DNA from 4 places in the Pseudomonas sp. YH-1 genome. Region 1 is predicted to be linked to each of the others. Evidence: riboswitches for the same ligand, from Rfam matches in the RefSeq annotation. Region 1 holds a riboswitch; each other region holds the start of a gene.

The links. A riboswitch is a leader RNA that binds a small molecule or an ion and turns the genes downstream of it on or off. The one in region 1 is predicted to bind cobalamin.
Region 2: it holds a riboswitch for cobalamin, as region 1 does, so the genes downstream of both, ACKI1H_RS12100 (TonB-dependent receptor plug domain-containing protein) here and ACKI1H_RS09250 (TonB-dependent receptor domain-containing protein) in region 1, are expected to answer to the same signal.
Region 3: it holds a riboswitch for cobalamin, as region 1 does, so the genes downstream of both, cobO (cob(I)yrinic acid a,c-diamide adenosyltransferase) here and ACKI1H_RS09250 (TonB-dependent receptor domain-containing protein) in region 1, are expected to answer to the same signal.
Region 4: it holds a riboswitch for cobalamin, as region 1 does, so the genes downstream of both, cobW (cobalamin biosynthesis protein CobW) here and ACKI1H_RS09250 (TonB-dependent receptor domain-containing protein) in region 1, are expected to answer to the same signal.

The regions. Positions count from the first base shown of each region.
Region 1 is NZ_CP178184.1:1,946,930-1,954,494, reverse strand. It holds gene eutT (ethanolamine utilization cob(I)yrinic acid a,c-diamide adenosyltransferase EutT) at 1-454, opposite strand, end outside; gene eutQ (ethanolamine utilization acetate kinase EutQ) at 459-1,187, opposite strand; gene ACKI1H_RS09260 (EutP/PduV family microcompartment system protein) at 1,184-1,651, opposite strand; gene eutS (ethanolamine utilization microcompartment protein EutS) at 1,654-1,989, opposite strand; cobalamin riboswitch at 2,243-2,432, shown strand; gene ACKI1H_RS09250 (TonB-dependent receptor domain-containing protein) at 2,527-4,383, shown strand; gene ACKI1H_RS09245 (HAD family hydrolase) at 4,673-5,284, opposite strand; gene tesB (acyl-CoA thioesterase II) at 5,293-6,162, opposite strand; gene ACKI1H_RS09235 (nitroreductase family protein) at 6,176-7,565, opposite strand, start outside.
Region 2 is NZ_CP178184.1:2,576,646-2,584,210, reverse strand. It holds gene ddlA (D-alanine--D-alanine ligase) at 1-121, opposite strand, end outside; gene ACKI1H_RS12110 (ABC transporter substrate-binding protein) at 214-1,113, opposite strand; gene ACKI1H_RS12105 ((2Fe-2S) ferredoxin domain-containing protein) at 1,227-1,931, opposite strand; gene ACKI1H_RS12100 (TonB-dependent receptor plug domain-containing protein) at 1,931-3,886, opposite strand; cobalamin riboswitch at 3,981-4,187, opposite strand; gene ACKI1H_RS12095 (VOC family protein) at 4,247-4,675, opposite strand; gene ACKI1H_RS12090 (cupin domain-containing protein) at 4,838-5,206, shown strand; gene ACKI1H_RS12085 (DUF3303 domain-containing protein) at 5,400-5,699, shown strand; gene ACKI1H_RS12080 (GlxA family transcriptional regulator) at 5,689-6,687, opposite strand; gene ACKI1H_RS12075 (cysteine hydrolase family protein) at 6,812-7,360, shown strand; gene ACKI1H_RS12070 (LemA family protein) at 7,525-7,565, shown strand, end outside.
Region 3 is NZ_CP178184.1:6,113,086-6,120,650, reverse strand. It holds gene ACKI1H_RS28240 (hypothetical protein) at 1-113, shown strand, start outside; gene ACKI1H_RS28235 (hypothetical protein) at 311-562, shown strand; gene ACKI1H_RS28230 (LasR-specific antiactivator QslA) at 649-942, opposite strand; gene ACKI1H_RS28225 (ABC-type transport auxiliary lipoprotein family protein) at 1,361-1,984, opposite strand; gene ACKI1H_RS28220 (MlaD family protein) at 1,981-2,919, opposite strand; gene ACKI1H_RS28215 (ABC transporter ATP-binding protein) at 2,922-3,707, opposite strand; gene ACKI1H_RS28210 (ABC transporter permease) at 3,704-4,849, opposite strand; cobalamin riboswitch at 4,980-5,205, shown strand; gene cobO (cob(I)yrinic acid a,c-diamide adenosyltransferase) at 5,476-6,087, shown strand; gene ACKI1H_RS28200 (cobyrinate a,c-diamide synthase) at 6,116-7,408, shown strand; gene bluB (5,6-dimethylbenzimidazole synthase) at 7,422-7,565, shown strand, end outside.
Region 4 is NZ_CP178184.1:1,812,467-1,820,031, reverse strand. It holds gene cobM (precorrin-4 C(11)-methyltransferase) at 1-266, opposite strand, end outside; gene ACKI1H_RS08585 (cobalamin biosynthesis protein) at 263-679, opposite strand; gene ACKI1H_RS08580 (CbtA family protein) at 749-1,459, opposite strand; gene ACKI1H_RS08575 (CbtB domain-containing protein) at 1,553-1,738, opposite strand; cobalamin riboswitch at 1,845-2,054, opposite strand; cobalamin riboswitch at 2,117-2,309, shown strand; gene cobW (cobalamin biosynthesis protein CobW) at 2,405-3,457, shown strand; gene cobN (cobaltochelatase subunit CobN) at 3,641-7,372, shown strand.

The DNA of each region.
Region 1 (7,565 bases):
GGCCCAGCACCGAGCGCAGGTCACCCAGCCAGGCGACCAGTTCCTGAGGTTCGCGCAGCTCCACCTGCAACCACACCGCGAGGGCGATGGCCGCATCGAGCTGGGCGCGCAAGCGCAGGCGCGGATCGTTCTTGGCCACCAGCTCGCGGGCGTTCAGGTGCGTCATGCCCTCGGGCTTGTGCTCGGCCGGCTGGTGACACAGCTGGCAGCAGGCAACGACGCTTTCCGCCTGACCGGTCAGCCCGTGCACCGGCTCCGGCTCGGCGCCATCGCCGGCCTGGTTGTCGCGGAACAGGCGCCCTTGCTCGTCGTGGTACTTCACTGTCAGCCGGCGCGCCTCGATCAGCGCACGCGCCGCCGGGGTCAAGCGGGCGTCGGCCGGCAGGTGCAACTCGGTACCTTCGCTCAGGCCATGTCGCTCACGCAGCCAGGTCTCGGTGATGAAGGTGCTCATCGCCTCATTGCTCCTGCCAGTTGGCCGGCCAGGCCACATAGAGGAAGCGCACACGGGTCGGCGTACCGAACTCGATGCGGCTGCCCTTGGGAATGAACAGCAGGTCGCCGGGCCGGCCAACCAGGGTCTCGCCGTGCTGACGAATGTGCAGCTCACCCTCGAGTACCAGGTCCACCTCGTCGTAGTTCAGCGTCCACGGGAAGAAAGCGTTTTCCCACTGCATGAAGCCGGCGCCCATGCTGCTGCCATCCTCGGTACCGACCACGTCGGTGATGCCGATCTGGCAACCGCCCTCGACGCCGTCGAGCAGGCCGAAACGCACGCTGTCGCCCTTCACCAGCTTGATGCCGCCAGCACCGGTGCGCGACTCGAATCCCGACGGTTCCGGACTCGCTGTCATGCCACCCGCCCGAGCCGCCTTGCGCACCAGTTGTTCAACCAGTGCCGCATCGGCATCGGCAGGAAGACGCTCCAGCACGGCTGCGCGGATGGCCGCAATCTGGTCCTCGCTGGCAACCGCGGAATCGTTGACCGCCTCGGTGCCTTTCATGGCCGTACCATCCCCAGGCTGCACGGCCTCACCGGCGATGCGCTCGATGATCTCCAGCCCTGCTTCCTCGGCGATCATCCGCGCCTCGGGCGTCAGAATGCAGCGCGGCAGCTCGACTTCGAGCGAACGCTGCCCGGCGGCAATCGCCTCGCGCACGGAGCCCGCGGTAATCAGCTTTTTCATGGATACTTTTCCTCAAGCGGAGCGCGTCCGTGCAACACCTGGCGCAGACGCTCGATACTGGTGGGGTCGTCCTGGGCGACGCGCAGGATCTCGCCATGGATGCCGTGCCGCCGCATCAGGGACTCGGCCGCATCCGGGTCCGCGTCGGCCAGGTCGCACTTGCTGATCACACCGACCAGGCGCTTGCCCGAGTGAATGTCGAGCAGTCCCGGCGGCAAACGACACTCCGGCTCATTGGCCGGATGCACGTAGACCAGGGTGTCCACGTTGTCGGTGCTGGTAATCAAGGCCCGGTACAGCCGTGGATGACTGATGAACTCGCCGGGGGTATCCATCGCACCGCACAGGTCGAAGTCCAGGGCCTGGGTCTTGCGCGGCGTTTCGCGGCGGCCGCGCAGGGCGTTGAACAAGGTGGTCTTGCCCGCTCCCACGCCGCCGACCAGGGCATATCGATGGGTCTGCATGCTCAACTCCGGGTCACCGGGCAAATGGTGTAGGCGAGCAGGCGGTCGAGGTTGGCGCAGGTACGCTCCAGCGCTTCTTCCACCGCACCGACGCTGCCATAGAGGACCAGTGCGCCGCTGAAGCGATCGAGGAAGCCGATCTGCACATTGGCGGCCTTGGTGGCGAAATCACCCGCGATCATCGCCGTCTCGCCGGGGGTGAGCGTCATGATGCCGATGGCCTCGGCGCCAGGGACGCCGATCTTGCTCGACAGGTCTTCCTGCGGATGCGCAATCAGGTGTGCCAGGGTCACCTGCTTGCCTGGCACAAACTCCTGAATGATTCGTTCTCTGCTCATCGGGCGCACCTCTTGTCCATGAACAAAAGGCTAACCAAGGGGGGCAGACCAGCCCTATCGAAAATCGGCAAACTTTTCAGCGGATCGACAGAGTTCGAGCGGGCCATCGCGCCCATGGGCACGACCTGGGCGATTTCGTCGCAGCCCGCAATAGGTCGGCAAAGCCCCTGCCAGATGGGCTGGCGGCGAGTCGTCGGAAAGCGTTGGCACAGCGCAGCACGAGCCGTCGATCGCCGCTGCCCTTGCTCATCGCAGACCTTGGTCGTATGGTTCGCCCCGTTTTCGTTCGAGGTAACGGGAAGCAGGTGAAAGACCTGCGCTGCCCCCGCAACGGTAACCGACGCGATCCTTCATGGATTGCAGCATCGCCAGTAGCCACTGCACGACTGTGGGAAGGCGGCGATGTGACGTCGGCAGCCCGGAGACCGCCCTCGACACGCCCCGACAGGTGTTGCGGAGGGCCGCACCGTCAAGTGCGGCCTGCCGCCCTTGCCACGCCCTCCTCGAAAGTCATCCGACCGCTTTTGAGGACGCTCCATGAAACTGACCCGACTCGCCCTGGCCACCAGCCTGCTGCCCGGCATGGCCTTCGCCGCTGGCGACATCTACACACTCTCCGACCAGGTGATCACCTCCGCGCGCCAGGCCCAGCCGCGCGCCGAAGCCACCTCGGCCAACAGCGTATTCACCCGTGCCGACATCGAACGCCTGCAGGTGCGCAGCGTCCCCGCCCTGCTCGCCCGCGTGCCCGGCGTGCAGATGGGCAGCTCCGGCGGCGTGGTCTCGTACTCCGTGCGTGGCACCAGCACCGCGCAGACCCTGGTGCTGGTGGACGGCCAACGCGTCGCCTCGGCCAGCAGCGGCATCGCCCGCCTGGACTACCTGAGCATCGACAGCATCGAGCGTGTCGAAGTGACCCGTGGCCCGCGTTCCGCGCTGTACGGCGCCGATGCCATCGGCGGCGTCATCCAGATCTTCACCCGCCGCGGCGAAGCCGGCCTGCACCCGGAAGTGCGCCTGGCCGCCGGCAGCCACGGCACCTTCGAGCGCAGCCTGAGCCTCTCCGGCGGTAACGAGCAGACCCGCTACAACCTCGGCGGCAGCCTGGACGAGAGCCAGGGCTGGGACCGCACCAGCGACAACGTCGGCGCCGACAACGACCACGACGCCCAGCGCAACAAGGCCGTGCACCTGAACCTGGACCATCGCTTCAGCGAGGACTGGAAGGCCGGCCTGAACCTCAACGACCAGCGCGGCAAGAACGAATACGACGACGCCTACAACTTCGAGCCGGGCTCGCCCCGTGACGAATTCCGCGTCAGCAGCTACAGCGCCTACCTCGACGGCCAGATCACCTCGATGTGGAACAGCCGCCTGGAGCTGGGTCGCAGCTATGACCGCAACAAGGCCGTGGGCGCCGCCGACAGCTGGAACAACGGCACGCTGGAAACCACCCGCCACTCGGCGAGCTGGCTCAACCGCCTGCAACTGGACGAAGCCAACCAGCTGGCCCTGGGCGCCGACTGGTACGAAGACAAGGTCGACGGCACCACCGATTTCGCCGAGGACCAGCGCAGCAACCGCGCCTTCTTCGCCCAGCACAGTTTCAAGGGCGACAGCTTCGGCACCGAGTTGGGTATCCGTCACGACAACAACCAGGCCTATGGCAGCCAGAACAGCTGGAACGCCGCCTTCAGCCTGCCGGTGGGCGACAGCCAGACCTGGATCGCCAGCTACGGCGAAGGCTTCCGCGCGCCGACCTTCAGCGACCTCTACTACCCCGGCGCGAGCAACCCGGACCTGAAGGCCGAGACCTCGAAGACCTACGAGCTGCAATGGCGCGGAGACTTCTCCGGCACGCACCTGGAAGCCTCGCTGTACCGCACCGAGATCGATGACCTGATCGCCTGGGACAGTACCAGCAACCAGCCGGAGAACATCAACAAGGCGCGCATCGATGGCTTCGAGGCCAGCGTCGCCCGCGAGGTACTGGGCTGGCAGGCCGCACTCGGCCTGAGCCTGATCGACCCGCGCGACCGCGACACCGGCCACACCCTGCCCTACCGCGCGCGCCGCACCCTGAGCCTGGACCTCGACCGCCAGTTCGGCGCCTTCGGTGTCGGCGGCACCTGGCGCGCGGTCAGCCAGCGCTACGACGACGCCGCCAACACCCGCGAGCTGTCCGGCTACGGCGTGCTCGACCTGCGCACCAGTTGGTTGGCCAGCAATGAAATTCGCTTCGACCTGAAGCTGGATAACGCCCTGGATCGCAACTACACCCTGGGCGACTACCTGCGCCCGACCAGCCCGAGCGACTACATGGGCGAAGCCCGCCCCTACCGCGAACCGGGCCGCACCGCGCTGCTGGCGGTGACCTGGACGCCGGAGCTGTAACTCCTGCCAGCGCTGCGGCGCTTTCGTAGGATGGCGTGGAGCGCAGCGATACCCATCGTGCCTGGCACTGCCAGCATGGGTATCGCCTAGGCTCCACCCATCCTACGGATCGAGGTTCACACATATGCCAGGAGCGCGACCAAGGGGCGCTCCTACCGGGAACCTCGGTGCTGGCGGCTGTTCGCGAGCAAGCTCGCTCCTACAGGGTTGGCGTGCAGGGATATCCCTGAGCTCCCCGGTTTGCTCATCGTAGGAGCGAGCTTGCTCGCGAACCCGCAAGGCAGCGGACTCAGACCAGCACGCCCGCCATCCGTCCCAGCTCCGCGCAGTCCTGCGCATGCCAGTCGGTCAGCTCGGGCCAGGGGTTCTCTTGTAGATGGTCGGCCAGATTGACCAGCGCGCTGTGCGCGCCGGCGGCACGGGCGCAATCGAGATCGAAGCGGTAATCGCCGACCATCAGCATCCGCTGCGGCGCCACATCCCAGCGCGCGGCCAGGCGCAGCAGGCCGTCCGGGCTGGGCTTGGGGTCCGCCTCGCCACGGCCGAGAACATCCTCGGTGAGGAAGCAATCGCCGATGCCGATGGCGTCCAGTGTGATCAGCGCCAGCTCATGGGCATTGCGGGTGAGAATGCCGAGCCGGTAACCCGCGCCGTGCAGCGCACACACCAGTTCCACCGCGCCCGGCGCGGCCTTGGACGCCACCGCCAGCTCGCGCTCATGCTCCAGCAGCCAGGCGTGCTTGGCTGCTGCCTCATCTTCCGGCAACGCGGCCAGGTGGGTGAGGATGTCGTGTTCCTGGGGAATCCCCAGCGCCCGCTTGATCGCCGGGAAGTCGTGCACCGCCAGGGTCAGGGTGCCGTCCATGTCGAACACCCAGTGGCGAATCTCTCCCAGCGACAGGGCGAGCGTCATGCCCAGTCCTCGCGGCGGCGGATCAGGCCTTCCTGGGTCGAGGATGCGACCAGCTGGCCGTCACGGTTGAAGATGCTGCCGCGCACAAAGCCACGGCCGTTGCCGGCCCAGGGGCTGTCGATGGCGTAGAGCAGCCATTCGTCCGCACGCAGGTCGCGGTGGAACCACACGGAGTGGTCAATGGTGGCGACCTGCATGTCCTTCTGCCAGACCGAGCGGCCGTGGGGCAGCAGCGAGGTGGTGAGGAAACCGAAGTCCGAGGCGTAGGCGAGGATGTACTTGTGCAGTGCCGGGATGTCCGGCAGCTTGCCGTCAGCGCGCAGCCAGAGGTACTTGATCGGCTCGCCGACGGTGGGTTCGTAAGGGTCGTTCTGGGTGACCGGACGGATCTCGATGGGCTTGGGATAGAGCAGCTTGTCGCGGATGCGTTCTGGGAATTTCTCCGCGCCGGCCTTCTTCAGTTCCAGGTCGGTAGGCAGGTTCTCCGGGCCGACCACGTCGGGCATGGTGATCTGGTGCTCGAAGCCTTCCTCGTCGGTCTGGAACGAGGTGCTCAGGGCGAAGATCGGCTGGCCCTTCTGGATCGCGGTGACGCGGCGGGTACTGAAGGTGCCGCCGTCACGCACGCGATCGACCTGGTAGACGACCGGCTTGCTGGCATCACCCGGACGCAGGAAGTAACCGTGCATCGAATGCACGTGGCGCTCCGCCTCGACGGTCTGGCTGGCCGCCGACAGCGCCTGGCCGAGTACCTGCCCGCCGTACAGCTGGCGGAACCCGAGGTCCTGGCTCGTGCCGCGGAACAGGTTCTCTTCGATCTGTTCCAGGCTCAGCAGAGCCACCAGGTTGTCCAGGATCTGGGTCATGCGCGTTGTTTCCTCAATTGCGGTCTTGCTGAAGTGGGAGTCGGCGCGGCGCGCTGTAGGCGGGAAGGCTGGTGAGCCGTTCATCCCAGACCGCGCGGCCGATGGTGAAATGATAGAGGCTGACCGGGCAGTCCGAACTCCCGCCCAGCAGTTCTTCCAGCGCCGGATCGAAATAGCAGCCGATGCCGGTGCCGGAAATTCCCGCAGCCTCGGCTTCCAGGTAGAGCAGTTGGCCGATCTGGCCGGCCTCCCAGTACAGGCGCGGATAAGTCCATGCCCCCTCGGCCAGCGCAGCGTCGAGATCGGCGAGCATGGCAAAGGCGACGCAGCCGTCACTGGCGATGTCCTGCCCGCAGGAGAGGAAAGCCGACAGCCCGCGCGCATCGCCGGACAGCAGGCGGTACAGCGGCAGGCCGCTTTCCTCCACGCTCTGCCACAGGTAGTCCGCGCGCAGCCCACCGGCGTCGCGGCCACTGCGGCCCAGCCAGTACAAGCCGGGTTCCAGGCCCTGGACGCGGTGGATGAACAGCAGCAGGTCGATGCGCGCCGGTTCGCCGGTACAGGCGAAGGGCACGGGCGAGCGCTCCGGCATCAGGCGGCGCAGCCAGGCATACAGCAGCTCGGCGTGAATGCCGCTGCGGCCGTCCATGGACTGCGCGCTGCGGCGGCGGTGGAGGATCGGGCGCAGCGGCAGGCCGGGGTTATCCACAGCCGCTTCCAGCTGCGACGCGGCCCATTCGCCAGCCGGCAACGCAGGCGCGCGGCACAGCGCGTGCACGCGCTCCAGCTCCGGCCAGTGGCGATAGTCCCGCGACAGGCGATTGGGCGTTCCGGCCAGCGGCAGTTCGGCGAGGCCCTTGAGCAGGTTGTTGGGCAGCGGGAATTCGGCGGGTTGTGCCGGGCCGATCCACAGCAGTGCGTCGGCGAATTCGTGCTCGCTGAAGCCGTCACGGTCGAGGCCGATCAGCGCATCCAGCCGTGCCTCGGCGACACCATGCAACAGGCGCACTTCCCAGCCCTGGATCGCTGCGGCGATGCTCAGGCAGGCCAGCGCGTGGCCGAGGTCGTGATTGCAGTAGCGATAGGCGCGCTCGCCGTACTTCCAGGCCTCGCGCCAGGGGATGCTCGCCAGCGCCAGCAGGAAACCGCCAGCGGGCAGAGCGTGGTTCAGCTGTTCGGCCAGCGGCGTGGGCAGCTCGGCACGCACCTCCAGCACATGCTCGTCGGCGCTGTAATGAGCCAGCAGCGCGGCGTTATCCACAGCCCCGGCAGGCAGCAGCAGATAGGCCTCGGTCGGGTGCAGGTTGCCACTGGACGGATTGACCCGCAGCGCCCAGCGGTTGCCGCCCGCTTCCTTCCACGCCGAGATAGCCAGGCTGTCGTAGAGCAATTGCGAAACGCTG
Region 2 (7,565 bases), 630 kb from region 1:
TCAGCACCGGCTCGAAGCGCTCGCGGTCCAGTGCGTCGACGATGTTCTTCGCCGACTGCAGGGACACCTCGTGCTCCGCCGAACGCCCACCGAAAATCACCCCAACGCGCAACTTGCCCATGACCACCTCCGAAGGATCGATGGGCGCTTTCTAACACGGGCCCCGGCGCTTGGGTAGGAACAGTGGGCGGCGAACAGACGAGACGCCTCTGCTCAGAACCGGCTCAGCGCCTGCGCCAGCTCGCGGGCGGCCTGGCCACTGTGCACGCCGGGAAACAGGTGGGTAAAAGGCAGCGCCACGAAGCGCCCTTCACGCACAGCACGCAGGCGTGAGAGGACCGGGTCGGCGCGCAACGCTCGTCTCTTCTGCTCGGCAGTGGACCACAACGCGTCAGCCAGCAGGATCACATCCGGGTCGCGCGCCAGCAGTTGTTCGGTGTTGGCGGTGAAGCCGCCCAGATCGACGTCCTCGAACAGGTTGTGCGCGCCGGCGACGTGCAGCAACTGGGTGACTACGCCGCGCCGGCCCTGGCTTTCCAGGCCATTGCTGGCACTGTCGAGGTAGAAGACTTCCAGCGGCGCGCTCCCGGCGAAGTGGCGGCGCGCCTCGGTCAGTTCGGCGCGTTGCCGGCGGATAAGCTGCCGCGCCCGCTGCGGTTCGCCGAGCAGATCGCCCAGGGTCTTCAGGTCCGTCTCGATACCGGCGAACAGATCGTCCTGTCGCTCCTCGCAACCGGCATCCAGCAGGTAGCTGGCGACACCGTGGCCGGCCAGTTCCCCGCGGGACAGGTTGCCCAGGCGGAAAGCCGAGGCGAAGCCGGCCACTACCAGGTCCGGGCGTTGCGCGTAGACCGCCTCCGCCGACGGATACTGGCGCGACAGCAACGGCACGCCGCGATAGCTCCCTTTCTTCAGATCAAGATCGTCATCGATGTAGGCCACGCCGATCAGCCGTTCACCGGCACCCAGCGCCAGCAGCAGGTCGGCGGCGTGCTGGTTGAGAGCGAGGATGCGTTGTGGCGGAGAGTCGATATGCCTGGTGTTCCCGCAATTTTGGTATTCCTGAGCGGACACCGGCGTGGCGCCCAGTACCAGCGCGAGCCATAACGCCACCTGTAGGAGCGGGCCACGCCCGCGATCGCGCGCATGGCGCGCTCCTACAGTCGAACGACGGTGCCTCCATCTGTTCGCGAGCAAGCTCGCTCCTACGAAAAGCCGTGTGGGTTTCATGAGCCGTCATCCACGCGCAAGTCGGCCACCGGCACGCCATCACGCAGGTGCTCCGCCACCACCCGGCACACTTGCTCGTCGTTGCGCAGGCCGTACCAGACGCGCTCGGGGTAGACCGTCAGAATCGGCCCGCGATTGCAGGGGAACTGGCAGCCGGTGCGGGTCAGCAAGGCACCCTCGGCGTTTTCGTAGAGATCGAGGCGAATAAGCTCATGGCGCAGGGTCTTCCATAGCGGCAGCGCACCGCGCCGCACGCAGCGCGGCCCGGTACAGAGGAACAGATGGTGCCGGTGCGGCGGCGGCGCGGACCAGTCCGGCTGCGACGGCACCTCGCCGACGCCCTGGCAATCCAGCTGTTGCGCCGGATCGCCAATCGCTGCGAGCACCGCCGTCGCATCCAGCCCGCGCCGGCCGAGCGCCGACGCTGTGACCTTCGCTGGCGGTGCCTGCGGATACTGCTCCAGCAGCACAGCCAGCTCTGCACACAACCAGTCGAGATAGGCGCCATCGGCAGTGGGCTCCAGGTCCACCAGCAGCAACGCCCGGCCCTCGGCCAGCCGCTCGCGAACGCGCGCCCAGAGCGAGTCGAACCCCTCACCGGTATCGATGCATTCGACACCGGTGAAACGCGCCGAGACCTCGCGGTGCAGGTGCTCACCCTGGGCTCCAGCCAGCGGGCCGACCAGCAGGATGGCCTTCATCAGAAGCTGAAGGTGTAGCGCAGCTCGGCGGTGCGCGGCCGGCCGAGGTTGTCCACTTGACGGATGCCGTTGCTGGTGCGGCCGGTGGCGTAGTCACGGTCCAGCAGGTTCTCCAGCAGCAGGCTCAGGCGGTGCGCGCGGGCAGCGTCGAGGTAGCGGTAGGCGTCACCGTCGAGCACGGTGTAATGGCCGTAGTCGTCGTCCTGGGCGCTGACGATGGAGCCTACGTAGCGGGTGGCGAGCCCGGCGCCCCAGAGGCTGTCGTCGTAGCCCAGGCGCACGCGAGCGAAGAAGTGCGGGATGTTGTTCACCGTCACACCTTCGCGGCTATCCACCAGGTTGCGCGTGGCGTCGGCGGAGACCTGCCAGTGCCGGCCAAACTGCCACTGGCCGTTGGCTTCCACGCCACGCACCTCTATCTCACCACTGCCGTTCACCCACTGGTCGCCCGCGAGGGTGATGAGGTCGGTGATTTCGCGGCGGAACAGGGTGACGCTGCCGCTCCACGGCTGGTCGAACAGTTCGCCGGTGTAGTCCAGGCCCAGTTCGGCGTTGCGGCTGCGCTCGGGCTTGAGATCACGGTTACCGACTTCATCGCCCGGTTCGTTGACGAACAGTTGCTCGGCGGTGGGCAGCTTGAAGGCGGTGCCGAACTGGCCGCGCAGCTTGAGCTGCTGGGTCAGGTCGTAGAGCGAGGTGAGCATCCACACGGTGGCGCCTTCGCCACCGGAGATTTCCTCGCGACGCACGCCAAGGCTCGGATGCCAGTCGGGCAACGCCTCGATGTTCGGCCGCAGCTGGGCGTACAGCGCGTGGGACTCGGCCTTGTCGTTGTCGATGATCAGCACATCGTCCTGGCCCTTGTACCACTGGTTGTCGCTGCCGAAGACCAGTTCGTGGCCGCCTGCCAACCGGGCCTTGCCTTCGAGCTGCGCGCCCCAGTCGGTGAAGCCCCAGTAGTCGTTGTGGTTGAGCACCTGGGTGCCGCCACCCTGCAGGTTGTAGACGCGGTCGTAGCGGGTGTCCCAATCGTTTATGTGGGTCTTGGCGAACCAGCTGAAATCGTCGCCGACGCGCTGCTGGAAAGTCGCCGTGGCGATCTGCTGCACGCGGTTGTTGCTGGTGTGGTGGTTGGAGGTCGGCCGGGAGAAGTCCAGCTCGGCATCGGCGTACTGGTAGAACAGCTCCAGCCGCGAGGCGTCACCGATGGCCTGGATGGCCTTGGCGCCGAACACGTTGACATCGTAGGAGCGGCGCTTGTCGCTGACCGTACTGGTCATGTCCTGGTCGCGGTAAGGCTGGTAGCCATCGGAGCGGTTGTGGCTGACATAGGCCATCAGGCCGAGGTCGCCCAGGCCGTTCTGCACGATTTTCTCAGCGCGGGCATCGCCGCTGCGGCCCTTGAAGGTGTCCAGGCCAAGGTTCACCTCGCCGGTCGCCTCCCGCGAACGCGCGCTGCGGGTGACGATGTTGATCACCCCGCTCACCGCCTGGGTGCCGAACAGCAGGCCCTGGCCACCCTTGAGCACCTCGATGCGCTCCACTGCGGTGGTCGGCAGGGTGTCGATGTAGATGCCGCCGTAGAGACGGTTGTTCAGGCGCACACCGTCCAGCAGGATCAGCGTGTCGTCGTTTCGCCCGCCCAGCAGCGAGTAGGTGCCGTAGTCGAAGGGGCCGTTCTTCGGCGCAACGAACAGGCCGGGCACGTACATCTGCAGCACGCGGGTGATGTCGGCGCTGGGACCGGCGCGTTCGATCTGCTGGCGGTCGATGACCTCCAGCTTGCTGCCATAGCGGGCCATGTCGGCCACGGTGGTGGACTCCACCGACGGTGCGCTGACGATTTCGTCGGCCAGGTCCAGCGGCGCCGCAACGAGCTGCGAGCTGAGGGCACAGAGGGAGAGAACGGGAGTCCAGCGCAGGGCGCGCCGGGAGTTGAAAGCAGGAGAATGCAAGGTGATCGCCTCGAAATCGGGATTTCGCAGGCGGCGCAGCGAGACCCGGAACGAGCGCGCCCCGGGAACCGGCTCACGCCCGCCCACCGCGGGTTTGCCAAACAGGTTCCAGGCCGGTCTCCGGGCTTGCGAGGGTCCTGGGGCATCCGCCTTCCCATGCTGTCGCACAGTGGCCTAATGGATGCTCCGCTCGCTTACCGTTGCGGGGGCAGCGCCGGACTGATCGCACGAAGGCGACGCACCGGCTTCCCGTTTCACCTCACGCACGGCGGCGTGAGGCACCTGGAACGGGGCGCATCTCAACACCAGGTCGGGAACGCGTCAAGGGCAGGGGTTGCGGCAGGATGTTGCAGGGCGGCGTCAGTGCCAGGGATCGTAGGTACCGAAGCTCCAGATGTGGCCTTCCGGATCGCGGCAGGTGAAGCCCTGGCCGCCGTAGTCTTCGTCCTTGATGTCGATGACGATCTGCGCGCCGCCGTCCACCGCCGCGCGATACAGCGCCTCCGCATCCTTCACCACCACGTAGATGCTCTGGGTGCAGCCGCCGATTTCGTCGGGCTGACGCATCAGTCGGCCGTACTCGTTGTCGTGCAGCGAGCCGAGCATCACCAGGCCACTGCCATCAGCCAGCGCCAGCTGCGCGTGGGCAATGCCGCCGTGCTCATCGGCCACCACCAACTGCCGCTGGAAACCGAAGGTGGCGCACAGCCAGTCGATGGCCTGAGGCGCATCGCGGTAGCGCAGGCAGGGGATGACGCTGGGGCGTACAGCAGGTGCGGGCTGGGGCATGGCGATCTCCGACGCGGGATGGGCGCGTCCTTTCCAGCATAGTCGCGCCTTTGCGCCGCTTCAGCGCGGTGCGGCGACCGGCAAGCGAAGCGCAATTTCCTGCAAGACCGGTTGTCGGCGCGGCCTTAGTGTCAGCCGAATCAGAAAGAGGAGAAATCCACCGTGACCCAGCGCCAACCGATCAACCTGCAGGACAAGCTCGGCCGCATCACTGAAACCTGGCAACCGCGGGTGATCGCCGAGATGAACGACTACCAGTTCAAGGTGGTGAAGCTGCGCGGCGACTTCGTCTGGCACAGCCACGCCGACACCGACGAAACCTTCATCGTGCTCGACGGCGAGTTGCGCATCGACTTCCGCGACGGCCCGCTGACCCTGCGCGCCGGCGAGCTGTACGTGGTACCGCGCGGCGTCGAGCACAAGCCCTATGCCGAGCATGAGGTACAGGTGATGCTGATCGAGCCGCGCGGCGTGCTGAACACCGGCGACCAGGGCGGCGAGCGCACGGCGGAGAATGATCGCTGGGTGTGACCGTCGATCGACAGCAACGCGCGGCGCCGATCAGCGGCCTCTCCCTGTCGCACAACGGCTGCTATGCCTGACGGGAGGAAACCGCTCCCAGCCGGAGGCTGTAACGCCTGGGAAACAACAGGCGTGACTCTGGCGGCGGTGCCGATTCGGGTCCGCGACACTTGACTGCCCGGACCCGGGCCAGAGGTGCGAAATGCTCTATCTGGTGAGTTGGACTATCCCCATGGAAAACCGCGATGCCGCCATCGAGCGGTTCCTCAAGACCGGCGCGCAGCCTCACGACAAGGTGGTGCTGCACGGACGCTGGCACGCCGTCGGGCACATGCTTGGCTTCGGCCTGGCCGAAGCCGAGAGCCCCATCGAAATACAGCGCTGGATGATGCAGTGGAACGACCTGCTGGATATGCAGGTTCACCCGGCCCTGACCGACCAGGACCTGGCGCCACTGATGGCCGAAGTGATGCAGCAGCGCAAGCAGGAATTCAATCGCTGAGTGCACTTGCCCCCGCCTTGGCGCCGAAGCGCTTGCGGTAATCGCTCGGCGCCATCCCGGTAATCTTGCGGAAGGTGCTGCGGAACGAACCCGGGTCGAGGTAGCCGACCGTGTAGGCGATGTGGTCCACCGTGCCGTTGGTGAACTCCAGCAGCTCGCGCGCCTTGCCCACCCGCAGGTGCTGGCAGTACTCGGTGGGCTTGAGCCCGGTGGCGGCGCGGAAGCGGCGCAGGAAGGTGCGCTCCTCCAGCCCGGCCTGGGTTGCCATGGCGGCGAGGCTGACATCCACTGCGCCGTTGCCCTGCAGCCAGTGCTGCACCTTGAGGATGGCAGCGTCGCCATGGCCCAGTAGCGGCGCGAAGTTGCTGCCGCATTGCTGGGCGCTGTCGCTGTGCTCCACCACCAGGAAGCGCGCGGTGCGGTTGGCGATGCTCGGGCCGAGCAGGCGGTCGACGATGCGCAGGCCCAGGTCCGACCAGGCCATCAGCCCTGCAGAGGTGATCAGGTCGCCGTCATCGACGATGGGTTTGTGCGGCTCCAGGCGCACGCGCGGGAAGCGTTCGGCGAAGGCCTCGGCTCCGCTCCAGTGGGCAGTAGCGCTGCGTCCGTCGAGCAATCCGGCTTCCGCCACCAGCAGACCACCGATGCACACTGAGCCGACGATGGCGCCCTCGCCGTGGCGCGCGGCGAGCCAGTCGGTGAGGTTGCGCAACGGTGCGGCGTCCGGCAGGCCAAACAGCGACGGCGGGACGAGGACCGCCACCAGCCGGCTGGCGACGCCCGGATGCGTGTCGAAGACGCGTCGGGGCTCGCTGCCATCCTCACCAGACCAATGGCTGACCCGCAGCGCCGGCAATTGCCCGGCAGCCTCTTCGGCGGCGATCCGCTCGGCCACGGCGAACAGGTCGGTGAGCCCATGCAGCGCCGCCGCCTGCACACCGGGATAGAGCAGCAACCCGATCTCGACGACGCTCCGTTCCACAGCCATTGTCAGTTTTCCCCCGGTTATTGTCGTTCCGCCTGATCCCCGCGCGGCGCGCAGCGAACCATACTGGTTCCACTTCCCCACCACTCGACACTCACTACCCAAGACTCAAGAAAGGAATGCGGACATGGCCAAGCAAGCGCTCATCCTAGTGGATATCCAGAACGACTACTTCCCTTCCGGCAAGTGGCCGCTGGTCGGCATCGAAGCCGCTGCCGACCAGGCCGCCAAGGTCCTGGCCGCCTTCCGCGAGCGCGGTGACCTGGTGGTACACGTGCGCCACGAATTCGACAGTGCCGACGCCCCGTTCTTCGCCCCCGGCAGCGACGGCGCGAAGATCCACGGCAAGGTCGCCAATCTGCCCGGCGAGCCGGTGGTGCTCAAGCACTTCGTCAACGCCTTCCGCGACACCGACCTGAAGGCGATCCTCGACCAGCATGGCGTGGCGTCGCTGGTGGTGGTCGGCCACATGAGCCACATGTGCGTGGATGGTGCGGTGCGCGCCGCTGCCGACTTCGGCTACCCGGTGACCGTGCTGCACGATGCCTGTGCCACCTTGGACCTAGAGTTCAATGGCGTGAAGGTTCCTGCCGCTCAGGTGCATGCGTCCTACATGGCCTCCCTGGCATTTGCCTACGCCGAAGTCGTGTCCACCGCCGACTACCTGAACCGCTGATCTACAGGGTTTGGAAAAAGGGCCTCCAGGGAGGCCCTTTTTCGTTCAGAAACGCGCCAGGACGCTGCCAACGAATCGGCGAATCAAGACGTGAGAAGTTGCCCAACACGTCGCTGGCTTTCCGCTATTATCGACGCTCGATCGCCCGCCGATAAGGACATCCCATGAGCGTTTCTTCGATCATCACCCTCGCCATCATCGCTGG
Region 3 (7,565 bases), 2.6 Mb from region 1:
TTGCTGCGCAGCAGCAGGCGAAAACCGCCTACCAGCATCGCAAGCCCCACGACCAGGCCGAGTACCGCCCGCCGCACCCGCGTGGTTCGCGTCGCTCCATGGGCAAGCGCTGAGGCAGCCTCTCGTCCGAAACACTGTCAGCTGGCGCTCTTGCGGGGGCGCTGGCTGAACTGCGGTGACCGGCATGGGTCGTATCCGCAGCGGCCTTGCCATGCTGGCTGGCCATTCCCGCTCTCGCGAACCGTCACGGATCGACACCCGCGCCACCCTATGCCCAGGCAGAGGGGCGCCTCGCGTCCAAGGAGAATCCATGAAAGTCCTCGTACCCGTCCTTTCCCTGCTGGCACTTGCCGGCTGCATCACCATGACCGGCAACTACGAAGTCAGTGCCCATGACGAGTCCGGCAAGGCCCTGAGCAATGGCAAGTTCCTTGCCAGCGGCAGCGGCATCTATACCGTGCGCAACTCACTCTGCTCGGTCTACCCGAAGGCCATCGTTACCATCAGGGACGTGGAGACGGACCAAGAGCTGGAGGGCGAAAGCCCCTACCACTGTCGCTGAGCGTGGTTCGCGAGCAAGCCTGCTCCCACCGCTGAACCCGCCTGCCTGGAAGAGGCGGCTTGGGATACTCCCAAGCCGCTTCGTCGTTATTGCGGCAGTCGTTCGAACCGTCGTTCCAGTTGGGTGAGGAAACCAATCTCATAGGCCATGCGGTCCAGCATGGAACGCTGCAGCGTGCGGCCCTTGGCGAAGTTGCTCCAGAGCGTTTCCCCGCCCGGGGCGAACAGCCATTCGCGGGCGACCAGCGCGCCATAGCTCATGACGAGGTGAGATTCCTCCGGCCAGCCCGGCGGGGTTTCGAATCTGAGGGGGTGATCGCGGCCCGGCAGGGTATGGAACTGGGCTGATTCGGGATCGAGGGTGTTGTTGTCTGAAGACATTTGCGTTACTCCGTTTCGTTGAGGTCAGGAGCTGCCGCCATTGCTGTCAAACAATGGAGGCAGACCACGCGGGGTTGACAGACCGGGAAACGGAACCGGCAGACCTCACGGGGAGGTCTCCCCGCGCGATCTGCCATAAACCCTGCGATCAGAAATCACAGTCGTGACAAGGCCTACGAAAAGCGTTCGCCGCTTTTCGCATGCACCTGCTGGCGCAATCGCGCCGTTTCGACGGGCTGTCAAACCCGGCCACGGATTTGGCCGTGACGGGCGCAGCATAGGGGCTGCCTACCAAGCCGGCAAGAACAGGTGCTCGCGCCAGGGAGGTATCGGCTGCGTCCTACAGATATGAAGGGCGAAGTGCTTCAGCAGGGTGCTCTGCCGCAATGACAAAGGCCGGCAATCGCCGGCCTTGTGCTTACTGTGGTGTGAGCTTCTGCCGCTGCCCCTGCTGCAACGTCCACTCCACCACTTGCTCGGAAAGCTGGTCGGCTGCCTTGCCGAAGGCGCTGACCACTTCGGGCACCTGCTTGCCGTCCACCGGCTGGCGGACCTCGAAGCTGCGCGAGGCGACGATGCGTTGGCCGAGGGTGCGCACCAGGCGGGCGTCGTAGCGGATGTGGATCACCGGTTTGCCGTTCTGGTACTCGCTCTGGAAGGCGCGCAGTTCGCCGGTCAGGTCGAGATCGGCTTGCAGGCTGGCTTCGTCGCTGCTCAGGGCGCGGACGCCGCCGTTGGCGGTGAAGGCATCGAGCAGGCGGTCACGCAGCAAGCCAGGTGCACGGTTGCTCCAGCGTGCGCCCTGGTAGCTGCTCAGCTGGTTGCCCTGCGGGACCACGGCGATGCGGTTGCTGTCCAGCGCCAGGCCGGCGGTGGGGGCGCTGACGCGTAGCGACCAGTCCACCGCTGTGCTGCTGCGCGCCGGTTGTTGCGCTGCCGGCAGCAGGTAGAAGTCCGGGCTCTCCGCTTCCGGGAGGATCGAGCAGGCGCCCAGCAGGCTGACCAGGGCGGCGACGCCGAGCAGGCGGGGAAGGGCGGTCATGGCTGGAACTCCTTGTTGCGTTCGCGGCCGAGCAGGTAGCCGGTGGGGTTCTCCTGCAGGCGGCGGGTGACGCCGCGCAGGTCTTCCAGGGTGGAGCGCAGTTCGCGGATCGCCGGGCCGATCTCACCCAGGCCGTTGAGGCCGCCGTTCACCGAGTCGTAGTTGCTGTTCAGCAGTTGATCCACGCGCTCGCTGCTGCTGCGCAGGGAGGCGAGGGTCTTCTGCGCGTCGTCCATGATGACCTGGCCTTTTCCGCCCAGTGTCTGGTTGGCGCGGTCGAGCAACTCGCTGGCATTGGCCAGGGTGATACGCGCCTGCTCGCTGGCGGCGGCGAGTTCCTTGAAGGTCCGGCGGATGTCGTCGCGCTGTTCGGCGACCACGCCGGTGGCCTGGTCGATGTGGTCCAGGGTGCGGCTGATGCGGTCGACGTTCTCCTGGGAGAACATGCGGTTCACGTTGTTGATCAGGTTGTTGATGTTGGTGGCGATGTCCTCGCCGTTGGCCAGCAGCTTGGCGAAGGGTGAAGGGATGGTCTTGATCACCGGCACCTCGCCGTCCTTGCTGGCCAGCGGCGGGCTGTCCTGGGCGGCGCTGGAGAGCTGGATGATGGCCTGGCCGGTGACACCGGTGAGAGCCAGCTTGGCGCGCGTGTCTTCGCGGATCGGTGTGCTGTCGTAGACGCGGATGCGTGCGCGGACCTTGCGCGGGTCGTTCGGGTCCAGGCGCAGGGAGACCACATCGCCGACGCGGATGCCGCTGTACTGCACGGTGCCGCCTTCGGACAGGCCGGTCACCGCCTCGTTGAAGATCACGTCGTAGACCTTGTACTTCTGGTCGTTGCTCGATTGCGCCAGCCACAGCGCGAAGAGCAGTGCGCCGATCGACACCACCAGGGTGAACAGGCCGATCAGCACGTGATGGGCACGGGTTTCCATTGTCAGTTTTCCTCCCGCAGGTGCTCGGTGGCCTGCTGCGCGGCACGGCCACGGGGGCCATGGAAGTAGTCCTGGACCCAGGCGTCCGGGTTCTCGGCGACCTGGTCCAGCGGACCGACCACCAGCACCCGCTTCTGCGAGAGCACGGCGACGCGGTCGCAGATGGTGTAGAGGGTGTCCAGGTCGTGGGTCACCAGGAACACGGTGAGGCCGAAGGCGTCGCGCAGGGTCAGGATGAGTTGGTCGAAGGCCGCGGCACCGATGGGGTCTAGGCCGGCGGTGGGTTCGTCAAGGAACAGGATGTCCGGGTCCAGCGCCAGGGCGCGGGCCAACGCGGCGCGCTTGACCATGCCGCCGGACAGCTCCGAGGGGTACTTGGCGCCCGCATCCGGTGGCAGGCCGGCGAGGGAAATCTTCACCTTGGCCATGAACTCGGCGTCGCTGCGCGACAGTTTGGCGTGTTCGATCAGCGGCAGGCAGATGTTCTCGCTCACGGTCAGCGAGGAGAACAGCGCGCCGTTCTGGAACAGCACGCCGAAGCGCCTTTCCAGTTTCGAACGCTCCAGCGGCGGCAAGGCAGGCAGGTTCTGCCCGAAGACATGCACGCTGCCTTCGCTGGGCTGGCGCAGGCCGATGATGCTGCGCAGCAGCACCGACTTGCCGGTGCCCGAACCACCCACTACGCCGAGGATCTCGCCCTTCATCACGTCGAGGTCGAGGTGCTCGTGCACGGCGTGGGTGCCGAAGCGGTTGGCCAGGTCGCGGACGACGATGATCGGTTCGCTCACCAGCCCATCTCCATGAAGAACAGCGCGAACATGGCATCCAGCAGGATCACCACGAAGATCGACTGGACCACGCTGGAGGTCGTGTGCTCGCCCACCGACTGCGCGCTGCCGCTGACGCGGAAGCCTTCCAGGCAGCCGATCACGGCGATGATGAAGGCGAATACCGGGGCTTTGACGATGCCCACCAGGAAGTGCTGCACGGCGATGTCGTTCTGCAGCATGTAGAGGAACATGCGCGGCGAGATGTCCAGGCTCAGGGCGCAGACCACGCCACCGCCGAAGATGCCGGAAATCATCGCCAGGAACGTCAGCATCGGCAGGGTCAGCAGCAGCGCCAGCACCCGCGGCAGTACCAGCAGTTCTACCGGGTCCAGGCCCAGGGCCTGGATCGCGTCGATTTCCTGGTTGGCCTTCATCGAACCGATCTGCGCGGTGAAGGCGCTGGCGGTGCGGCCGGCAATCAGGATGGCGGTGAGCAGTACGCCGAACTCGCGCAGGAAGGAGAAGCCCACCAGGTCGACGGTGTAGATCGCCGCGCCGAATTTCTGCAACACCGTGGCGCCGAGGAAGGCCACCACTGCACCGACCATGAAGGTGAGCAGGGCGACGATGGGCACGGCGTCCAGGCCGGTTTCCTCCATGTGCGCGGCCAGCGAGGTCAGCCGCCAACGGCGCGGACGCAGCAGGTTGCGCAGCAGGGTCTGGAGAGTCAGGCCGATGAAGCCCAATACACCGATCAGGTGGTCCTTGAAGGTGACGGAGGCAATGCCGATCCGCTCCAGCACATCGACCAGCGCATTGCCGGGCGGCGGGGCCTTTTCGTCGAGCCGGCACTGGGTGATCGCGCTGCCGACAGTGCGCAGCAGCGCCTGGCGTTCGGCGGGCAGGTTGCGGGCGATCTGATCGAGTTGGCTCATGCGTGCGCTGCCGATGATCTCGGCGAGCAGGGCGGCACCGGCGGTATCCAATGCGCCGAGGCCGGCGAAGTCCAGCGCGCCCGGGGACTCGGCAGTGCGCTGTGCGGCCACCTGAGCTTCGAGCGTGGAGAAATGCGCAAGCGTCCAATCACCACTGATGCGCATCAGCGGTGGATTGGCGGTGGCGTCGAGCTGGAGCTGGCCGGGTAGGGCAGTCGTCGTCATGAGTCGCATTCTAGCGAAGTTATGCGGCCTGACCACTTGACTTGTGTGACCCATTTTAGAGCCTTTGTGGTTCTGAGGGCGGGCCCCGGCGACATCCTGTTCAATTGACGCCCCAGCCCGCCAGCCACTAAGCTGCGCGCCTGCTTCAGGTGCTCTCGGCGCAAGCCGCGAGTGAAACAGGGAAGCCGGTGAAGTCGATGCACAATCGATCATTCCGGCGCTGCCCCCGCAACGGTAAGCGAGCTTCGAACCGCAATCCGCCACTGTGCCATTGGCATGGGAAGGCGCGGTTCCTTCGGAAACGCCAGGCGCTTCCACTCGCGAGCCCGGAGACCGGCCTGCTGCATCGCATGGCATCGCGGGAGGCGCTGCCGACGTCGGCGCTGCGCGCCGCGCGTTGCCGTCCTCCGCCTGCCCCGACTGGTCAGTGCCGCGCGGGTGAGAGCGGCGGAGAATCCTTCAGGTGAAATCCCTATTCCCCGGGTCGACAGCCTTCGTGCTGGGCGATCTCTTCTGCATGGCGCCTGCGCGCGCCAGCGGTACATCCCTGCCTGTTCCATCCCCCGTTCGCTGCCACCCGGCCGGCAGCCTGACGCCTGTGCAATCGCTTTCAGGAGCCACTTCTCATGACTGAATCCCCGGAAAAGGACGACCGCCACCGCTCGCGCATGCAGCGCAAGAAGGCAGTGATTGACGAGAAGATCGCCCAGGCCCAGGGGGAGCGCGGTGTGTTCCTGGTCAACAGCGGCAACGGCAAGGGCAAGAGCAGCTCGGCGTTTGGCATGGTTGCCCGCGCGCTGGGCCATGGCATGAAGGTGGGCGTCGTGCAGTTCATCAAGGGCGCCGCGACCACGGGCGAGGAAGCGTTTTTCCGCCGCTTCCCCGAAGAAGTCAGCTTCCACGTCATGGGCGAAGGCTTTACCTGGGAAACCCAGGACCGCCAGCGCGACATCGCCAAGGCACAGGCGGCCTGGGACGTGGCGCGGCAACTGCTGAGCGACCCGCAGGTCGGCCTGGTGGTGCTGGACGAAGTGAACATCGCCCTCAAGCACGGCTACCTGGAACTGGACACCGTGTTGGCCGACATCGCCGCACGTCCGCCGATGCAGCATGTGGTCGCTACCGGCCGCGGCGTGCAGCCGGCGATGACCGAGGCGGCCGACACCGTCACCGAGATGGGCCTGGTGAAACACGCCTTCAAGGCCGGTATCAAGGCGCAGAAAGGGGTGGAATTCTGATGCATCCCGTTGTGGCGGAGCACGCTCGATGACCTCGCGCCAATGCCCCGCACTGCTGATCGCCGCACCCGCCTCCGGGCAGGGCAAGACCACCGTGACCGCCGCCCTGGCGCGCCTGCACACGCGCCTCGGGCGCAAGGTGCGGGTGTTCAAGTGCGGCCCGGATTTCCTCGATCCGATGATCCTCGCCCGTGCCAGTGACGCGCCGGTCTACCAGCTGGACCTGTGGATGGTCGGCGAGGAGGAGAGTCGCCGCCTGCTCTGGGAGGCGGCCGGCGAGGCCGACCTGATCCTCATCGAGGGCGTGATGGGCCTGTTCGACGGCTCGCCCTCGGCGGCCGATCTGGCGCGGCGCTTCAATGTGCCGGTGATGGCGGTGATCAACGGCCAGTCCATGGCGCAGACCTTCGGCGCGATGGCCGTCGGCATGGCCACCTATCAGAGCGACCTGCCGTTCTCCGGCGTGCTCGCCAACCGCATCGGCAGCCAACGCCACCGCGACCTGGTGCGCGACAGCCTGCCGGAGTGGATTCGCTGGTACGGCGCGCTGCCTCGCGATACCGAAGTAGAGCTGCCGAGCCGCCACCTCGGGTTGGTGCAGGCCGACGAGCTGGCGGACCTAGACGCCCGCCTGGATGCCGCCGCCGATGCCCTGGCGGCCAGCGCCAGCACCGAGCTTCCGCTGCCCGTGAGCTTCGCCGCGCCCGAGTTGCGAAACCGGGCTTCCCGTCTCGATGGCGTGCGCATCGGCGTGGCGCGGGACAATGCTTTTGCCTTCCTCTATCAGGCCAACCTCGACCTGCTGAGCGAGCTGGGCGCCGAGCTGCTGTTCTTCTCGCCGCTGCGTGACGTGGCGCTGCCGGAGGTGGACAGCCTCTACCTGCCCGGCGGCTACCCGGAACTGCACCTGCAGGCGCTGGCGGAGAACCGCGCCATGGCCCTGGCCATCCACGCGCATCACGAGATGGCCAAACCGATCCTCGCGGAGTGCGGCGGCATGCTCTATCTGCTCGACGCGCTGACCGATGTGGCCGGAGAGCGCGCGCCACTGCTTGGCCTGCTGCCGGGCGAGGCGCGCATGCAGAAGCGCCTCGCTGCATTGGCGCTGCAAGCCGTGACGTTGCCCGAGGGTACGCTGCGAGGGCACACCTTCCACCACTCGTTACTGGACAGTAGCGAGGAGCCGCTCGCCCGTGGCATCTGCCCCAACGACAAGCCGGTGGCCGAAGCGGTGTTCCGCCGCGGCCGGCTCACCGCCTCCTACATTCACTTCTACCTGCCGTCCGACCCGGACGCCGCAGCAGCCCTGCTCAGACCATGAAGAGCGTCAGACCATGACCGAGCACGCTTACAGTCCAGAAGAGCGCGCCGCGCTCTACCGCGCCATCGCCGAGCGCCGTGACATGCGCCACTTCAGCGGCGGCGAGGTGGCGCCCGACCTGCTCGCGCGCCTGCTCGAGGCGGCGCACCAGGCGCCC
Region 4 (7,565 bases), 130 kb from region 1:
ATGGCGCCGTACAGCGAGGGATCACCGGAGTGCACCCGTGCCACGTCCTTGCCCTCGGCATGGGCCTGCGCCAGCAGCGCGACGATCTCGTCCAGGTTCAGTTCGGCAGTATTCACCACGCGTTCGGCGCTGTGCCCTTCCAGCACCGCTGGCGGCACCAGCGAGCCGGCGTAGAGGATCACCGGGCAGGTGCGGATCAACCGCTGGCCCTTGACCGTGATGAGTTCGGGGTCGCCGGGGCCGGCGCCGATGAAGTAGACCGTCATGGCTGCTCCTGTGCGGATTCGACGGGGATGAAGGCCAACGCGCAGGTGGCTTGGTCGCTGCGCCGTTTTCCCACCAGCAGGCGTGCCGGCGCGTTGCCCTGGGCCTCGGCCTGCAGCAGCGCGGCAGCCTCGGCGACGCTGGCGCTGCCAGTGGCCGCGCGCACGGTTTCGGAGGGATCGCTCAGGCGCTTCTCGCACGCTGCCAGCTGTTGGGGCGTGAACAGCCTCAGTGGCAGATCGAGTGCGGCGGCCAGCGCCAACAACCCCTCCTCGTCGGCCTTCAGCGTGGCACTGGCCAGCGCGGTGAGGTGCGACTCGTCGAGCCCGGACTCGGCCAACGTCGCGCGCAGCAACTCGCGCAGTTCATCGAGCGAGCAGCCACGGCGGCAACCCAGGCCGGCAACCAGCGTCATTCCCTACCTCCAGAAAACAAAACCCCGCAGGCGGCGGTGCCGGCTGCGGGGGCGAGCATAACGCGCGAATCAGGCCGACGGTGCGAAGCGACGGAACAGCCAGGCCGCGACCAGGCCAAGGGCTGCCCAGAACACCGCGTTGGTGACCAGCGAGGCGATGATGAACTCGTGGGCCAGGCTTTCCGGTGCAAGGCTGGAATGCACTTCCGGCTGCGGCGCACCGATCACATGCGGTACCACCAGCAACGCGACACCGACGGCCTTCAGTGCCCAGTGACGGCCGAACACCAGCAGCGCGAGGCCAACGGCAGTGGCGGCGGCGGTGCCGATCCACCAGGTCTGCCGCAGGGTCAGATCGGCGGCGGCGGTACCAGGGACTTCCGGCGGCAGGCCCAGCGAAGGTGCCAGGGTGAACACGGCGAAACCGGCCAGCCCCCAGAGCAGGCCTTCGGAAGTCTTGCCCGGCTCACGCAGGGTGAACAGGCCGGCCAGCATCAGCGCGAAACCCACGGCGACCACCAGGTTGCCACCGGTGGTGGAGAGGATGCGCTGCCAGCCGTCTTCTGGCTCCCAGGCTTCGTCATCATGGTGGTGGCCGGCGGCGGCGCCCTCGGCATGCTCGTGGGCATGTTCTTCGACCAGCGCGGCGGCCGGCTCGGCTTTCTCGAAAGTCTCCGCCTTGAGGATCAGCGGGGATACCCACAGCAACTGGACCACGGTGAGTACCAGCGCCGCGATCAGACCGGCGAAACCGGCGGTCTGGGCGATACGTTTGATCATTGCAATTCTCCAGGCGAGACGAGGCCTCGAACGCTGCAAAAGCGCGACCGAGAGTGCCTCGAATTCGCTGCGCTTACGCGCAGGCGGTGCACATTAGTGGCAGGGGAAACCGGCGCTGTGGCGGGTGTCGTGCGCGGCGTTGTGGACCGCATCCAGATGCGAGAAGCCGGCGAAGTACACCAGCAGCGCGCCCAGCAGGCTGGCGCCAACGGCCAGGCTGATGCGCTTGGAAAGGGGGATGGAAGTGCTCGACGCGTGCGTCAGGGTGCTGCTGGACATGAACGTTCCCTCTGAAGATCAAAGTAAGAGAACGCAGAGGTTGAACGCATTCGAACGCGCCGGAACGGTCGCGCCACGGCCTGCGCCCGCCCACCGCGGGTTTGCCAAAAAACGAAAGCTCCAGGCCGGTCTCCGGGCTTGCGACGTTGGCCTGTGGCCAAGCGGGTCAGTCTTCCCATGCGTCAGCACAGTGACTACTGATGACCCTACGATCGCTTACCGTTGCGGGGGCAGCGCCGGACTGGTCCTTGCGGACGCACCGGCTTCCCGTTTCACCTCGCGCGTGGCGCGAGACACCTGGAACCGCGCTAGCTGACCACGGCAGCCGACAGGCGTCAACCGATCCCCGGCGATTGACCGTCCCGCCTGCGCTGCGTAGCCTTCCCTGCTTCGAGGTTCTCCGGCGCTGGCCGGAGCTAAGAGGGAACGTGGAAATCTTCGGATGCGCCACGGCTGCCCCCGCAACTGTGAACAGCCTGTCTCTTCACGCGCCACTGCCGATTCGGGCGGGAAGGCGAAGAGACGACAGAGGGCTGTGAGCCAGGAGACCTGCCTCGTGCAGCATCAAGACAACCGGGCGGGGTGATCCGGTGGCGACCTTCGTTGCGCGGCGAACCCGCGCGCGCGCCCTTCATCCGCCCGCCAACTTCCGCTTGCGAGGCGCGCATGAAAACCCTGGCCAAACTCCCCGTCACCATCGTCACCGGCTTCCTCGGCGCCGGCAAGACCACCCTGCTCCGCCACATGCTGGACAACGCCGAAGGCCGCCGCATCGCGGTGATCGTCAACGAATTCGGCGAGCTGGGCATCGACGGCGACATCCTCAAGCAGTGCTCCATCGGCTGCAGCGAAGAAGAGGCGGTCGGCCGCGTCTTCGAACTGGCCAACGGCTGCCTGTGCTGCACCGTGCAGGAAGAGTTCTTCCCGGTGATGCGCGAACTGGTGGCGCGTCGCGGCGACCTCGACCAGATCCTCATCGAGACCTCGGGCCTGGCCCTGCCCAAGCCGCTGGTGCAAGCCTTCCAGTGGCCGGAAATCCGCAACGCCTGCACGGTGGATGCGGTGATCACCGTGGTCGACAGCCCGGCCGTGGCCGCCGGCACCTTCGCCGCCCATCCCGAGCAGGTCGACGAGCAGCGCCAGCAGGACCCGAACCTGGACCACGAATCGCCGCTGCACGAACTCTTCGAAGACCAGCTGGCCAGCGCCGACCTGGTGGTGCTGAACAAGGCCGACCTGCTCGACGCCCAAGCGCTGGCCCGCGTACGCGCCGAAGTCGCCGAGGAGCTGCCGCCGGCGGTGAAGATCGTCGAAGCCAGCTCCGGCCAGCTGCCGCTCTCGGTGCTGCTGGGGCTGAACGCCGAGGCCGAGCTGCACATCGACAGCCGCCCGACACACCACGACCACGAAGGCCATGAAGATCATGACCACGACGAGTTCGACTCCTTCCATGTCGACCTGCCGGAAGTGGAAGAACGCGCCCTGCTCGAGGCGTTGAACGCGCTGGTCGAGCGCCACGCCGTGCTGCGCATCAAGGGCTTCGTCGCCATCCCCGGCAAGCCCATGCGCCTGCTGGTGCAGGGTGTCGGCAAGCGCTTCGACAAGCACTTCGACCGCGCCTGGCGCAGCGACGAAACCCGTGGCACGCGCCTGGTGGTGATCGGCCAGGAACTGGACCAGGCGACCATCGCCAACGAGCTGCGTACTGCCCTGGCGTAATGACCTCGTAGGGTGGCGTGGAGCGCAGCGATACCCACCACCGATGATGGGTAACGCAAGCTCCACCCATCCTGCGGTCATGCCAAGTCCCTGTAGGAGCGAGCTTGCTCGCGAACCAAGCCCCGACGCGAGGCTGTTCGCGAGCAAGCTCGCTCCTACGAAGAGCCACCACCGAGCAAGCCCATGCACCTGCTGCGCACCCAACCCGGCGGTTTCGTCCCCGACGACGGCATCGCCCACCTGGCCCAGACGCCCGCCGAGCTGGTGATTCTCTGCAGCGGCGACTCGCACCTGGCACTGCTCGCCGAGGCCGCCCGCGAGCTGCCGGAGGACTACCCGAGCCTGCGGCTGGCCAACCCGATGCAGCTGCAGAACCACGCCTCGGTGGACCTTTACGTCGACGAAGTGCTGCAGCACGCCAAGGTCATCCTGATCTCGGTACACGGCGGCATCGGCTACTGGCGCTACGGCATGGAGCAGTTGGTGGCGTTGGCCGAGCGCGGCGTCACGCTGATCGCGGTACCCGGCGACGACAAGCCCGACCCCGAACTCAGCGCGCTGTGCAGCGTCCCGCCGCAGGATGCAGAGCGCCTCTGGCAGTACCTGCGCCAGGGCGGGATGGACAACGCCCGGCACCTCTTCGCCAGCCTCGCCACGCGCCATCTGCAACGCGACTATCCGTGGAGCGAGCCGCAAACGCTGCCCCGCATCGCGCTCTACCATCCACAGACCGGCCGCTGCGACCTCGCCCGCTGGCAGGCCGACTGGAATCCCGAGTGCCCAGTCGCCGCGCTGCTGTTCTACCGCACGCATCTGCAAGCGGCGAACACCGGCTTCATCGACACCTTCTGCGATCGCCTGCTGGCCCAGGGCATCAACCCGCTGCCCATTGCCGTGGCCAGCCTCAAGGAAGCCGCCTGCCTGGAAGCAGTGGAAAACCTGCTCGATAGCGCCGACGCCGAACTGATCATCAACACCACCGGTTTCGCCCAGTCGAACCCGGAGGCGCCACAGGACCGGCCGTTCCGCCGCGACGTGCCGGTGCTGCAAGCGATCTGCTCGCTGGACAACCTCGACCTCTGGCGCGCCAACCCGCAAGGCCTCGGCCCGCGCGACCTGGCCATGCACATCGCACTGCCGGAACTGGATGGCCGCCTCATCACCCGGCCGATCAGCTTCAAGGGCCTGGCCTGGCGCAGCGAGCGCAGCCAGAGCGATGTGGTCTGCTACCTGCCGCACCGGCCGGGCATGGACTTCGTCGCCGAACTGGCGCGGCGCTGGATGCTGCTGGCGCGCAAGGCCAACGCCGACAAGCGCGTGGCGCTGATCCTCGCCAACTATCCAACCCGCGATGGGCGCATCGGCAATGGCGTCGGCCTCGACACGCCGGCCGCCGCCTTGAACATCCTGCGTGCGCTGGAGGCCCAGGGTTATCCGGTCGCCGGCCTGCCCGCTTCCGGCACGGCGCTGATCCAGCAACTGCTCGGTGGCGTCAGCAACGACCTCGACAGCCTCGACCTGCGCCCCTGCGCGCAGAGCCTGGCGCTGGACGACTACCTTGCCTGCTTCGCGCGCCTGCCCGAAGCCAACCAGCAAGCCGTGCGCGAGCGCTGGGGCGAGCCGCAACAGGATCCGATGTTCCGCAGCGGCCGGATGATGGTCGCTGGCCTGCGCTTCGGCCTGGGCTTTGTCGGCATCCAGCCAGCACGTGGCTACCAGCTCGACGCAGCAGCGATCTACCACGATCCGTCATTGGTGCCGCCCCACGGCTACCTCGCCTTCTACTTCTGGCTGCGCGAAGTGTTCGGCGCCGATGCGGTAATCCACGTCGGCAAGCACGGCAACCTCGAATGGCTGCCCGGCAAGGGCGTCGGGCTCTCGGAGGAATGCTGGCCCGACGCGATCCTCGGCCCGCTCCCCAACCTCTACCCGTTCATCGTCAACGACCCCGGCGAAGGCGCACAGGCCAAGCGCCGCGCCCAGGCGGTGATCATCGACCACCTGATGCCGCCGCTGACCCGCGCGGAAAACTACGGCCCGCTGCGCGACCTCGAACGCCTGGCCGACGAGTACTACGACGCCTCGCTGCTCGACCCGCGCCGCGCCAGCGAACTGCGTGGCGACATCCTCACGCTGGTGCGTGAGACCGCGCTGGACCGCGAGCTGGGCCTGCAGTTGAGTGACGATCCGGAAAGCTGGCTGCCGCAGCTGGACGCCTACCTGTGCGACCTCAAGGAATCGCAGATTCGCGACGGCCTGCACGTGTTCGGCGAGTCGCCCGTGGGCGAGTTGCGCCGCGACACGTTGCTGTCGCTGGTGCGCATCCCGCGCGGCGATGGGCGTGGCGGCAACGCCAGCCTGCTGCGCGCGCTGAGCGAAGACCTGAAGCTCGGCCGCGACCCGCTGGACGCCGCTTTCGCCGAGCCGTGGGAAGGTCCGCGCCCTGATTCGCTGACCGCCGTCAGCGACGAACCCTGGCGCAGCAACGGCGACACCCGCGAACGCCTGGAGCTGTTCGCCCTGCGCCTGATCGACGGCTCGGTCAGCGCACCCGGCAGCGCCAGCGCGGCGGTGCTCGCGCAGCTTCACCAGCAGATCGCCCCGACCCTGGATGCCTGTGGCGCCAGCGAAATCGGCCACCTGCTCGCCGGCCTCAGCGGCCGTTTCGTCCCACCCGGCCCCAGCGGCGCACCCAGTCGCGGGCGGGTCGACGTACTGCCCACCGGGCGCAACTTCTTCACCGTGGACGTGCGCAACCTGCCCACGCCCACTGCCTTCCGCCTCGGCTTCCAGTCCGCCAGTCGCCTGCTCGAACGCCACCTCCAGGACCACGGCGACCACCTGCGCCAGCTCGGCCTGTCGGTGTGGGGCACGGCAACCATGCGCACCGGCGGCGACGACATCGCCCAGGCCCTCGCGCTGCTCGGCGTGCGCCCGGTGTGGCAGGCCGGCAGCCAGCGCGTGGAGGACTTCGAGATCCTGCCGATCACCCTGCTCGACCGCCCGCGGGTCGACGTGACGCTGCGGGTCTCGGGCTTCTTCCGCGATGCCTTCGCCAACCTGATCCGCCTGTTCGACGCCGCCGTGCAGGCTGTCGCCGCGCTGGATGAGCCGGACGATCTGAACCCGCTGGCGGCTCGCGTGCGTGCTGATCAATCTCGCCTGCTGAGCGAAGGCCTGGACCTCGACGAAGCCCGCCGTCAGGCCGGCTGGCGCATCTTCGGCGCACAGCCTGGCGCCTACGGTGCCGGCGTGCAGGGCGTGATCGAGTCCCGCCAGTGGGACAACCGCGCCGACCTCGCCGAGGCCTACCTCAACTGGGGCGGCTACGCCTACGGCGCCGGCGACGACGGCACCCCGGCGCGCGAGCGCTTCGCCCAGCGCCTGTCCGGCCTGCAGGCGGTGCTGCACAACCAGGACAACCGCGAGCACGACATCCTCGATTCCAACGACTACTACCAGTTCCAGGGCGGCATGCTCGCCGCCGCCGAGGTCATCCAGGGCCAGGCGCTGGCCAGCTACCACGGCGACCACAGCCAGCCGGACAACCCGCGCGTCCGCACCCTCAAGGAAGAACTGGGCCGCGTGGTGCGCTCGCGCGCGGTGAACCCGAAATGGATCGCCGGCATGAAGCGCCACGGCTACAAGGGCGCCTTCGAACTGGCCGCCACGGTGGATTACCTGTTTGCCTTCGACGCCACCAGCGAACTGGTCGACGACCACCAGTACCGCCTGCTGGCCGACGCCTACCTGCTGGACGACGACACCCGCGAGTTCATCCGCCAGCACAACCCCGAAGCCCTGCGCGACATCGCCGAACGCCTGGTGGAAGCGCAGCAGCGCGGGTTGTGGGAAGAGCCGGGGGACTATCGGGAGACGCTGGAGAACCTGCTGGTGGACAGCGAGGAACAGTGAGGAATTTCCAGTTTTCGTAGGATGGCGTGGAGCGAAGTGATACCCATCAATTCCTGCGCCAGCAGCATGGGTATCGCTTAGGCTCCACCCATCCTACAAACTGAAGAAGCCAGTTGCCCCCACACAAAACGCACCTCCAGTGCGGTATGGCGCATTGACGTGTAGGAGCGAGCTTGCTCGCGAACCCGCCCAG